One region of the Nesiotobacter zosterae genome, then DNA from elsewhere that is predicted to be linked to it. Evidence: predicted binding sites of a transcription regulator. Region 1 holds the regulator's gene; each other region holds the start of a gene.
The links. The regulator PhoB, encoded in region 1, activates phosphate uptake and scavenging genes when phosphate is short. The targets are predictions, from matches to a motif close to TGTCATNNANCTGTCAT.
Positions count from the first base shown of each region.

Region 2: the regulator PhoB is predicted to act here: its motif matches at 1,400-1,416, upstream of Q3Y58_RS17910 (YdcH family protein).
Region 3: the regulator PhoB is predicted to act here: its motif matches at 1,721-1,737, upstream of phnC (phosphonate ABC transporter ATP-binding protein).

Region 1 is NZ_JAWXVZ010000003.1:313,809-317,082, forward strand. It holds gene pstB (phosphate ABC transporter ATP-binding protein PstB) at 1-557, shown strand, start outside; gene phoU (phosphate signaling complex protein PhoU) at 594-1,295, shown strand; gene phoB (phosphate regulon transcriptional regulator PhoB) at 1,327-2,022, shown strand; gene Q3Y58_RS06195 (hypothetical protein) at 2,111-2,251, opposite strand; gene Q3Y58_RS06200 (DJ-1/PfpI family protein) at 2,429-2,998, shown strand; gene Q3Y58_RS06205 (GcrA family cell cycle regulator) at 3,074-3,274, opposite strand, start outside.
Region 2 is NZ_JAWXVZ010000014.1:82,570-85,843, forward strand. It holds gene Q3Y58_RS17900 (sulfite exporter TauE/SafE family protein) at 1-161, shown strand, start outside; gene Q3Y58_RS17905 (hypothetical protein) at 138-713, opposite strand; gene Q3Y58_RS17910 (YdcH family protein) at 1,196-1,375, opposite strand; gene Q3Y58_RS17915 (YdcH family protein) at 1,714-1,926, shown strand; gene purE (5-(carboxyamino)imidazole ribonucleotide mutase) at 2,030-2,536, shown strand; gene Q3Y58_RS17925 (5-(carboxyamino)imidazole ribonucleotide synthase) at 2,549-3,274, shown strand, end outside.
Region 3 is NZ_JAWXVZ010000018.1:42,643-45,916, forward strand. It holds gene Q3Y58_RS19055 (PAS-domain containing protein) at 1-1,306, shown strand, start outside; gene phnC (phosphonate ABC transporter ATP-binding protein) at 1,789-2,586, shown strand; gene phnD (phosphonate ABC transporter substrate-binding protein) at 2,682-3,274, shown strand, end outside.

The DNA.
Region 1 (3,274 bases):
TCGACAACGAAGACATCTACGATCCGAAGATCGACGTTGTGGAACTGCGTGCCCGCGTTGGCATGGTGTTCCAGAAGCCGAACCCGTTCCCGAAGTCCATCTTCGAGAACGTAGCTTACGGTCCGCGCATTCACGGTCTGGCACAGTCCAAGAGTGACCTTGAAGAGATCGTTGCGACATCGCTTCAAAAGGCTGGTCTTTTTGAGGAAGTGAAAGACCGCCTAGATGAGCCGGGCACTGGCCTTTCTGGTGGTCAGCAGCAGCGTCTTTGCATTGCGCGTGCAATTGCAGTGTCCCCGGAAGTCATTCTGATGGACGAACCATGTTCCGCGCTTGACCCGATCGCTACCGCGAAAGTTGAGGAGCTGATCGACGAATTGCGTGAAAACTATACCATTGTTATCGTAACCCACTCGATGCAGCAGGCCGCCCGTGTCTCGCAGCGCACTGCGTTCTTCCACCTCGGCTATCTGGTGGAAGAAGGTAAGACCAATGATATCTTCACTAACCCGAAGGATCAGCGTACTCAGGATTACATCACTGGTCGTTTCGGCTAGCATCTCGATTAACTGCGACAACTAACAGGTAAAAAAATGAGCGATCATATCGTCTCCTCTTTCAATGAGGACCTGAAGGATCTGGCGAGCCGTATTGTTGAGATGGGTGGCTTGGCTGAAACTCTCGTCAACGACTCTGTGCAGGCGCTTCTGCGCCATGACCTGGCTCTTGCCGAGCGCACCATCGAAGCAGACAAGCGACTGGACGAAATGCAGATCCAGCTCGAAGAGCGTTGCATCGTGGTCATCGCCCGTCGCCAGCCAGTAGCGCGCGACCTTCGCGAGATCTTTGCTGCCCTGCGCATCTCCAACGATCTGGAGCGCGTGGGCGACATGGCAAAGAACATCGCCAAGCGCGCTCAGGCAATCGAGAGTGACTTCAATAACAAGACACTGGCAGTAGGTGTTGAACACATGGCTGAGCTGGCTCTTGCTCAGCTGAAAGCTGTTCTTGATGCCTATACCACCGGTGATCTGGAAGCTGTCGAGCAGGTACAAAAAGGAGACAAGCAGATTGACTCCATGTACACTTCTCTCTTCCGTCAGCTTCTGACCTACATGATGGAAGATCCGCGTAACATCACCATGTGTGCGCACCTTCTGTTCTGCGCAAAGAACATTGAACGCATCGGCGACCATGCGACCAATATTGCGGAGAACATTTACTTCATGGTTTCTGGCGACCACTTGCCTGCAGATCGTCCCAAGAAAGACGAAACTGACGTAACGCTGCCATAAGCTGTGCTTGATGTGAAAGAGACTAACTGGAATGCCTGAAATTCTGATCGTGGAAGACGAAGAGCCGTTAAGCCTTCTTCTGCGTTACAATTTGGAAGCTGAAGGGTACAAGGTTGACGTTTGCGACCGCGGTGATGAGGCGGAGCTGCGACTACAGGAGAGTCAACCAGATCTCCTTCTTCTGGACTGGATGCTCCCTGGCCTCTCCGGCATTGAATTGTGCCGACGCCTGAGAGCGCGGACTGAAACGGAACGCATGCCAATCATAATGCTCACCGCGCGCGGTGAGGAATCTGAGCGGGTGCGTGGTCTCGCAACGGGGGCGGATGACTATGTGGTCAAACCGTTCTCCATTCCGGAGCTGATGGCACGCGTGCGTGCCATCTTGCGCCGCACCAAACCTGAGAGCGTATCTACCGTTCTCAAGGCCGGTGACATTGAGCTGGATCGTGAAACCCACCGGGTCCATCGGACGGGCAAGGAAATTCACCTTGGCCCTACTGAGTTCCGCCTGCTGGAATTTCTCATGTCCTCACCGGGGCGTGTGTACTCCCGCGAGCAGCTCTTGGATGGTGTCTGGGGGCACGACGTTTACGTGGACGAACGCACAGTGGACGTACACGTTGGACGCCTGCGCAAGGCAATCAACAAGGGGCGGATGAAGGACCCGATCCGCACCGTTCGCGGTGCAGGCTACGCCTTCAATGACCAGTTCCTGAACAGCTGATCAGATGCGGGTGCCTGCCGCAGACAGAGCAGGGCACAGCATTTTGAAAGGCAAAAGAAAGAACCCCGTCACATCGTGGCGGGGTTTTTCATAGGCTCGCCCGGCGCTGCTGGCCAAACCCTTGCGCCTCATGTCCCTGCATACCGGCCTCCGCCTTTGTCGTAAGGCGCCGCTTTTCCAAATGCGCCCGGGTTGCCTGCAACACGATGGCAAGGCCAATGATGATCACGCCGACACTCTTCCTTGTCAAAGATGGCGGGCTTTCTCTCATAATGGGAGACGCTGCGGATAGTTTGCGGCGTATGGTTCGCGCCAACACTTGTGGGGCGGCAGACCATTAGCTTGACAGGATTGCCGAACAGTGATCACTGGCACGCGTCTTTATGCGAGCTGTGAAAGAGATATGATGGCAAAGGTTGCTCTGATTTTGACCGAAGGGTTTGCCGACTGGGAGTATGCGCTGATTGCGGGTACTGGCGGTCCTTACTATGGAGCGGAAACGCGTTTTTTTGCCCATAGAGCAGGCGAGGTTACCTCTCTCGGCGGGTTGAAGGCCATGGTGCCTCACGGGCTTGATGAGCTGGCAGCTTGGAAGCCTGAGGTTGTTGTTGTCGTCGGCGGCAGCATTTGGGAAACCGAAAGCGCTCCGGATATTGCTGATCTTCTGGCCCGGTGTCACAAAGAGGGCGCGACCATCGCGGGTATTTGCGGAGGTACATTGGCGCTCGCACGTGCCGGGTTGTTGAACGGTGTCGCCCACACCTCCAATGCTCTGGAGTTTTTGCAAACCCACGTGACGGACTACAACGGCGCAGAAAATTACAAGGAAACGCCAAAGGCAGTATCCAGCGACCGAGTTGTTACTGCGGCCGGAACGTCCCCTGTGACTTTTGCTGCTGAAGTTCTGAAAAGTGCTGGGGTTCCTGAAGCGGCATTGGGTGAATTGCAGAACTGGCTGGCCGCCGAACATGCGTAAGCGCTCAGGGCCATGATGGATGTAGTAAAAAAGCCGCCTCATTGGGCGGCTTTTTGAATTCTTTATAGCTGTTGCTCAGGCGCTCTTGCGTTCTCTGCGACGGTCGTTAACCGGCTGATACGCGATCGTGCGATGATACTCGCAATAAGGAGAGGCGGCATCACAGGAGTGACCGCAGAAGTGGAAGTCCTCATCCGTCGGGTCGCCGATTGGCCATTTGCAGGTGCGTTCGGTCAGCGTCAGAATTGAAGCACGCTCAGACACAGGAACAACCAC
Region 2 (3,274 bases), on a different contig from region 1:
CAGCGGCTTTGATGCCTCTGGCTCCCCTCGCCACCTATGCGGGCGTGCGCATCGTACGGGTTATCGATCAAACGCTGTTTTATCGCATAACCTATATCGGCGTGTTCTTTGTTGCCCTTAAGCTCATATGGGATGGCTTAGTCGGCCTTGGTTACTTTTGAATCTGGCTGCTTCTGGTACTTGTCATCGCTTACAATGATGATCAGCGTATGGATGAAGTCCCGAAGGGGCATATCATACTGGGCAGCCAGCTGTTTCACTGTCGTATCCGGATCTTGCACCTCAATACCGGAATGGCGCAGATCATAAAGCAGGTCCACCGTCCTGCGGTCCAGCCGTTCAGCGACGACCGCAAGTGGCTCCTCGGAAACCTGAGAAACACGCACCTCCAAAAAGCGCTCGTAAGTGCGCCCGTCAAAGGCGTAGTAGACCAGCGGAAAACCGAGTATGGACAGCGCGATTGCCCATGTGATCAAGCTACTGCGGAGCTTGGGCCACAACGTCCGTCGGTTCAGATATGCATGCACAACGCCTGGGATTATGACCAGCAGCAACAGCCATTGGCGACGAAACTCATATTCTTCACCATGGGAGAACCAGTAGGCACCAAATAGCAGCACCACCATTATGCAGAACAGGCAACCGGCCAACACCAGTGTGTCTCTGTAGTGGTGAAGCTTTGTAAACATGGATGGCTCGGCTGGAAATATCATACCGGACTCCGGTCCGACGACTCAGTAAACATGACATGCACCCGCATGTGCCCCATTAGTAACCATTCTTCGGCCTCGTAGAACTTGCGCAAATTGTCGCGAGGTCAAATGCGCACACTGTGGGTATTTCTAATGGGTCGCCATCAAATGGCTGCTTTTGAGGGAGCACAAAAGCAATCACTGCGAAATATCAGAGTTGCTGACCTATTTTTTTACTCGATTATGCAAGAAAAGATAAAAACCGCGCATTTAGCTCAAAGATAAAATGCCGTGATATACAATCATAATTGAAATTTCACGTGTATTTCCGAGTAGTTTGCACGACTTGGAGGACACGACCTAAATCGTTTTAAGCTGCGAACGATCTTTTCACAAACTCAAGGCAAGAACGTCAAACAACACAGAGCAAAAAAGGCAACCCGCAATAAAAAAGCGCCAGAGCTGAGCTTTGGCGCTTTGAAAAATTAGGATGCTACGAGAAGCTAATGCAATTCCTTTTCGGTTCTAAGCTTCGAAATCTCATCCTTGATCTGGAGCTTGCGTCTCTTAAGCTCGGACAACTCAAGGGAATCTGTAGAGGGATGGTGAGCAGCGCTTTCAATTTCGCGCTCAAGGGTGGCATGACGGCGTTCGAGTTCGGACAGATGAGAGTGGATGGACATTGGTGCAAATCCTCCTGCCGTTGATGTCATTACCCTGTCATCTTGGCACTAAAATTTCAGCTTGTCGAACCATGAGTGGCTGTAATTTTAGGGTGATATACAACGCAGAATAACGCGGCCTCTACTTTAAATGATCTGCATCAAATTACTTCACCGTTTAAGGACCATTGAATGAAGAACGGGATAGGGTGTTAACCAGAGAAGCACCTGATAACGCGGCGTGATATTTCTGAAGCAGAAAATCTTTTCCACCTTTGCCCACAAAACGCGGTATACTTGCGCAAATCAGAGGTCGCAGAAGGCTGCGACGCCATGACACACGAAAGCTGCACTGAGAAATGTCATCCGTTGAGCCCTTCCAAAACGAAGTACGGCAAAAACTTGTCGAGTTGCGTCTTGAACACCGCGATCTGGACAGTTCGATTCAGGCTCTCATAGAGACTGGCCGGGCCGACATGCTTCAGCTGCAGCGCATGAAAAAGAAGAAGCTTCAACTCAAAGATCACATCAAACAGCTTGAGGCTCAGCTACGCCCGGATATCATCGCGTAGCGCTGAAATTCAGCCCAATAGCATTTGGGCTTCAACCGCTTGCGCGAAGGCACTTCATGCCTATAATCCGCGCATCTTTTCACCGCCAGCGAAGGAACGATTGATGGCAGAGGCCAGCCGCCCACCCGTTGCTATTATCATGGGAAGCCAGTCTGACTGGGCTACAATGAAGAACGCCGCCGACACGCTTGATGCCCTCGGCGTTAAACACGAGGCCAAGATCGTTTCTGCCCACAGAACACCAGAGCGGCTCTACGAGTTTTCAAGGAACGCCCGCGAGGACGGTTTCAAAGTCATTATCGCAGGCGCCGGGGGAGCAGCACACCTGCCCGGCATGGCCGCTGCCATGACCCCACTGCCGGTGTTTGGCGTTCCTGTCCAATCCAAAGCCTTGAGTGGTCAGGACAGCCTGCTTTCCATCGTGCAAATGCCCGCGGGAGTGCCAGTGGGAACATTGGCCATTGGCCGTGCAGGCGCTGTAAACGCCGCGCTGATGGCCGCCGCAGTTCTCGCACTGAGTGATCGCGAGCTGGCCGACAGGCTGGATGCATGGCGCGCCAACCAGCGCGACTCTGTTGCAGAAGCGCCCGTAGACGAGACAGACCAGTAAGGATTTCAGATCATGAGCACCTCTGAAAAGGTTCTGAAGCCTGGCGATACCATTGGCATCTTGGGTGGAGGCCAATTGGGACGAATGATCGCGCAGGCCGCGACACGACTCGGCCTAAAGTCCCACATCTACTGTCCAGATGCGGACAGTCCAGCGTTTGATTGCGCCGCAGAAACGACAATTGCGGCCTACGACGACCTGGAAGCATTGGAAAAGTTCGCTGCTAGCGTATCAGTCGTCACCTACGAGTTCGAGAATGTGCCCGGCGAAACAGCTGACTTTCTGGAAGCGCGGTGCACCGTACGCCCCGGTCCACTGGCGCTCACCGTTTCTCAGGACCGGCTTGCGGAAAAAACGTTCCTGCGTGAGAAAGCAGGCGTTGCGGTTGCGGGCTTTTATGCCGTGGACACTGATACGGATCTGAAGACAGCCCTGTCATTTTTTGATGGACAAGGTGTGCTGAAGACACGGCGCTTTGGATATGACGGTAAGGGGCAGGCCATGATCCGCTCCGAAGAGGATGAGGCCAACGCCCTTGAAGTAATTGGCGACCAGCCTGCAATTCTGGAAGCCCTGATCCCGTTTGACAAGGAAATCTCCGTACTCGTGGCTCGCGGCGTGGATGGCGACATCCGCTGCTATGATCCTGCTGAAAACATTCACACAAACCACATTCTCAAGACCTCGACCGTGCCAGCGGACATTCCACGGGAAGTCGCAACCGCCGCACTGGAGATG
Region 3 (3,274 bases), on a different contig from region 1:
ACGGCAGGGAATACGGGTTTTCGAGCTGCACGGACCGGAGACGGACTATCCAACTGTTGCGCGTTCCCGCATGTTGGTGCCAAAGCAGTTTGAGCTTCGGGCCCCCAGCGGACGGATTATCGAAATGCGCAGCACCCCCATTCCCGATGGGGGGCATGTCACCATTCATTTGGATGTAACCGAGCAAAGGTCTGCAGAGGAGCGGGTGCGTCAGGCCCAGAAGATGGAAACCGTTGGCGAGTTGACCAGCGGTCTGGCCCATGAGTTCAACAATATCCTTGCGGTCATTGCAGGCAACCTGAACATCATTGAACGCGGGTTGAGTGATGATCCGCGCCTCAAAGAGCGGGCACACAAGGCCATGGGGGCCGTTGAGCGTGCAACCATGCAAGTTGAGCGCTTGGTGATGTTTTCCCGCCGGCAGAAGCTGTCTCCGGAGGATGTAGAGATCAATGAACTCATATCCGGACTGGTGCAGCTGTTCCAATACTCCTTGGGGCCAGACATTGAGGTGGAGACCGAGCTGGAAGCGGATCTTCCAATGATCAGGGTCGATCCTGTCCAGTTGGAAAACGCGCTGATGAGCCTTGCCGTCAACGCCAAGGATGCCATGGAGAAGGGGGGCACGCTCACCATTTCCACCGCCACGGGACCGGATAACTCGATTGAGATCACCGTCGCAGACACGGGAATCGGCATTTCTGAGGAAGCCCTTCAAAAAGTGATCAACCCGTTCTTTACCACCAAGCCCGCAGGCAAGGGCACGGGCCTTGGGTTGAGCATGGTCCATGGGTTCGTGAGCCAGTCTGGCGGCTCCATTGACATTACAAGCGAGCAGGGCAAGGGCACCAAGGTTCTGATGCGGTTTGGGGCCTCTCTTGAGCATGTGAGCCAGCCCGGCATTGATGTCCGCACACCACGCGGTCAGGGGGAACTGGTGCTCGTGGTCGACAATGATCTGGGCGTTCTGGATGTGACGGCAGCTCAGCTTGAAGCGCTTGGCTACAACGTGGATACCGCAGCGGCTGGCGAAGAAGCATTGGCAAAGCTCAAGGCAAATCCGGAGTTTAAGCTGCTTTACAGCGAAGCCATGCTGCCGCGGCCATGGGATGGCGAAGCGCTGGCAAAGGAGGCAAAGGGCCTCAATCCAGATCTCGCCATCCTTCTGACCAGTGCGGAACTAGGGGCACTGGACCACGTTCCCCATGAGTGTTTGCAAAAGCCGGTTCCAGAGCGCGTGCTGGCCCGTGCGGTTCATGACCAAATCCGGAGGAAGGCGTCCCAGTCTTCTGCCCATCAGACCTGAAGCCGTTTTCCTTTAACGTTCCAGAGGTCATGGTCGTTTGTCTTGTTTTGGGACAGAATGGCCGCGTTCTGAGCCAACCGCCGTCTGGCTCCAGTCTCATCTGCTGAATCGCGCGTGTGTTGTTGAAAAGGCCTTGATAACGCGAGGTCAGGCCGCTTTAGTCCACTCTTCCTATGCGTGCAAAAACAGCGTTTGAAGACGGGTGCTTACTGGAAATTAAGGGGATTTGGTTATCTGGCAAAACGACAGCGCTCTCAGGCCATTAAAATTTTACTCGATTCAGAAAAACGCCGTTGGGCTCATGGTTTATGAGAAATTCTCCCTGTCATCGAAATGAAATTTTTCTCGATAAGTGCTTGTACGTGAGGGGCATATGGGATGACACAAATCTTACACGGCAAAATAGAAAAAACTCGTCATGAACCTGTAATAAATCTATGGCTTCTCGTGGCCTCAAGTTAATCACCGGTTAGGAAATTGTTGTGATCAAGTTTGAGGCCGTAAGAAAAGAATTCGGGAACCACGTTGCCGTACAGGGTGCGTCTTTTACTGTCGATAAGCCTCAGATGATAGGGATTATTGGACGCTCCGGTGCTGGCAAGTCTACGCTTCTGCGTATGATCAACCGCTTGACACCGGCCACATCCGGCCATGTCTACGTTGATGGTCGCGATGTTCTGGCTCTCAAAGGCAAAGAAAAACGCCGCTGGCAGCGCGATTGCGCCATGATCTTCCAGCAGTTCAACCTGGTGCCTCGTCTGGATGTTCTTACCAACGTGATGCTGGGTCGCCTCAACGACCACGGCACGATCGCAAGCTGTCTGAAGCTGTTCACCAAGGAAGAGCGCATGCAGGCACTGCTCAAGCTGGAGCGCTTGGGCATTGCGGAAACGGCCCTGAAACGCGCCGAGCACCTGTCCGGTGGTCAGCAGCAGCGTGTGGCCATTGCCCGTGCGTTGATGCAGAACCCGCAAATGCTTCTGGCCGATGAGCCGATCGCCTCCCTCGACCCGATGAATGCACAGGTCGTCATGGATGCGCTCAAGGCCATCAATACGGAAGACAAGCTAACGGTTATTTGCAACCTGCATACCCTCGATACCGCTCGGAAATACTGTGATCGCGTCATTGGGATGCTGCATGGCGAAATCGTCTTTGACGGCACGCCTGATGGCCTGACAACAGAAGTTGCACGGGAAATCTACGGCGCTGATGAGAGCTTTTCCGAAGCAACCACTTCTACTGCGCTGAATGTCGGTCCGACATCAGCCGTCGCCTGAGAATTGCCAGCCCGCAGGATCACTGCTTGCGGGTAGGGCACGCCTTTGCAGAGGCGTTACTGAACTCATATCGAGTAAACTTGGAGAGCTGTTCAATGAAATTCGCTGTTAAACTTGCTGCAGTTGCTGCTGTCAGCATCGCCGCTCTTGGTTCCACCGGTGCAATCGCCGCTGAGCCAATCACAGAATTCCGCATCGGTCTTCTGGGTGGTGAGAACGAAGCAGACCGTCTGCGCAACAACCAGTGTCTGGTTGACCGTTTTGAAGAGCTGCTGGGCGTTCCAGTCAAGCTGTTCCCAGCAGCGGACTACGCTGGCACCATCGAAGGCCTGAAGGGCGGCAACCTGGACTATGCTGAGCTGGGCGCATCCGGTTACGCAGCTATTTACCTGGCTGATCCGAAGGCTGTTGAGCCAGTTCTGACAACCCAGCAGGTTGATGGCGCAACTGGTTACCACTCCATCATGGTTTCCCGCGCAGACTCCGGCATCGAAACCCTGGAAGACATGAAGGGCAAGCGTCTGGGTTACGCTGATCCTAACTCCACTTCCGGTTATCTGGTTCCTTCCGTCGCTTTCGACCAGATGGGCCTGAACGCTGATGAGTACTTCGCGTCCGCTACGTTCTCTGGTGGTCACGAGCAGAACGTTCTGGCTGTTGTAAACGGCGACGTTGATGGCGGCGTTAC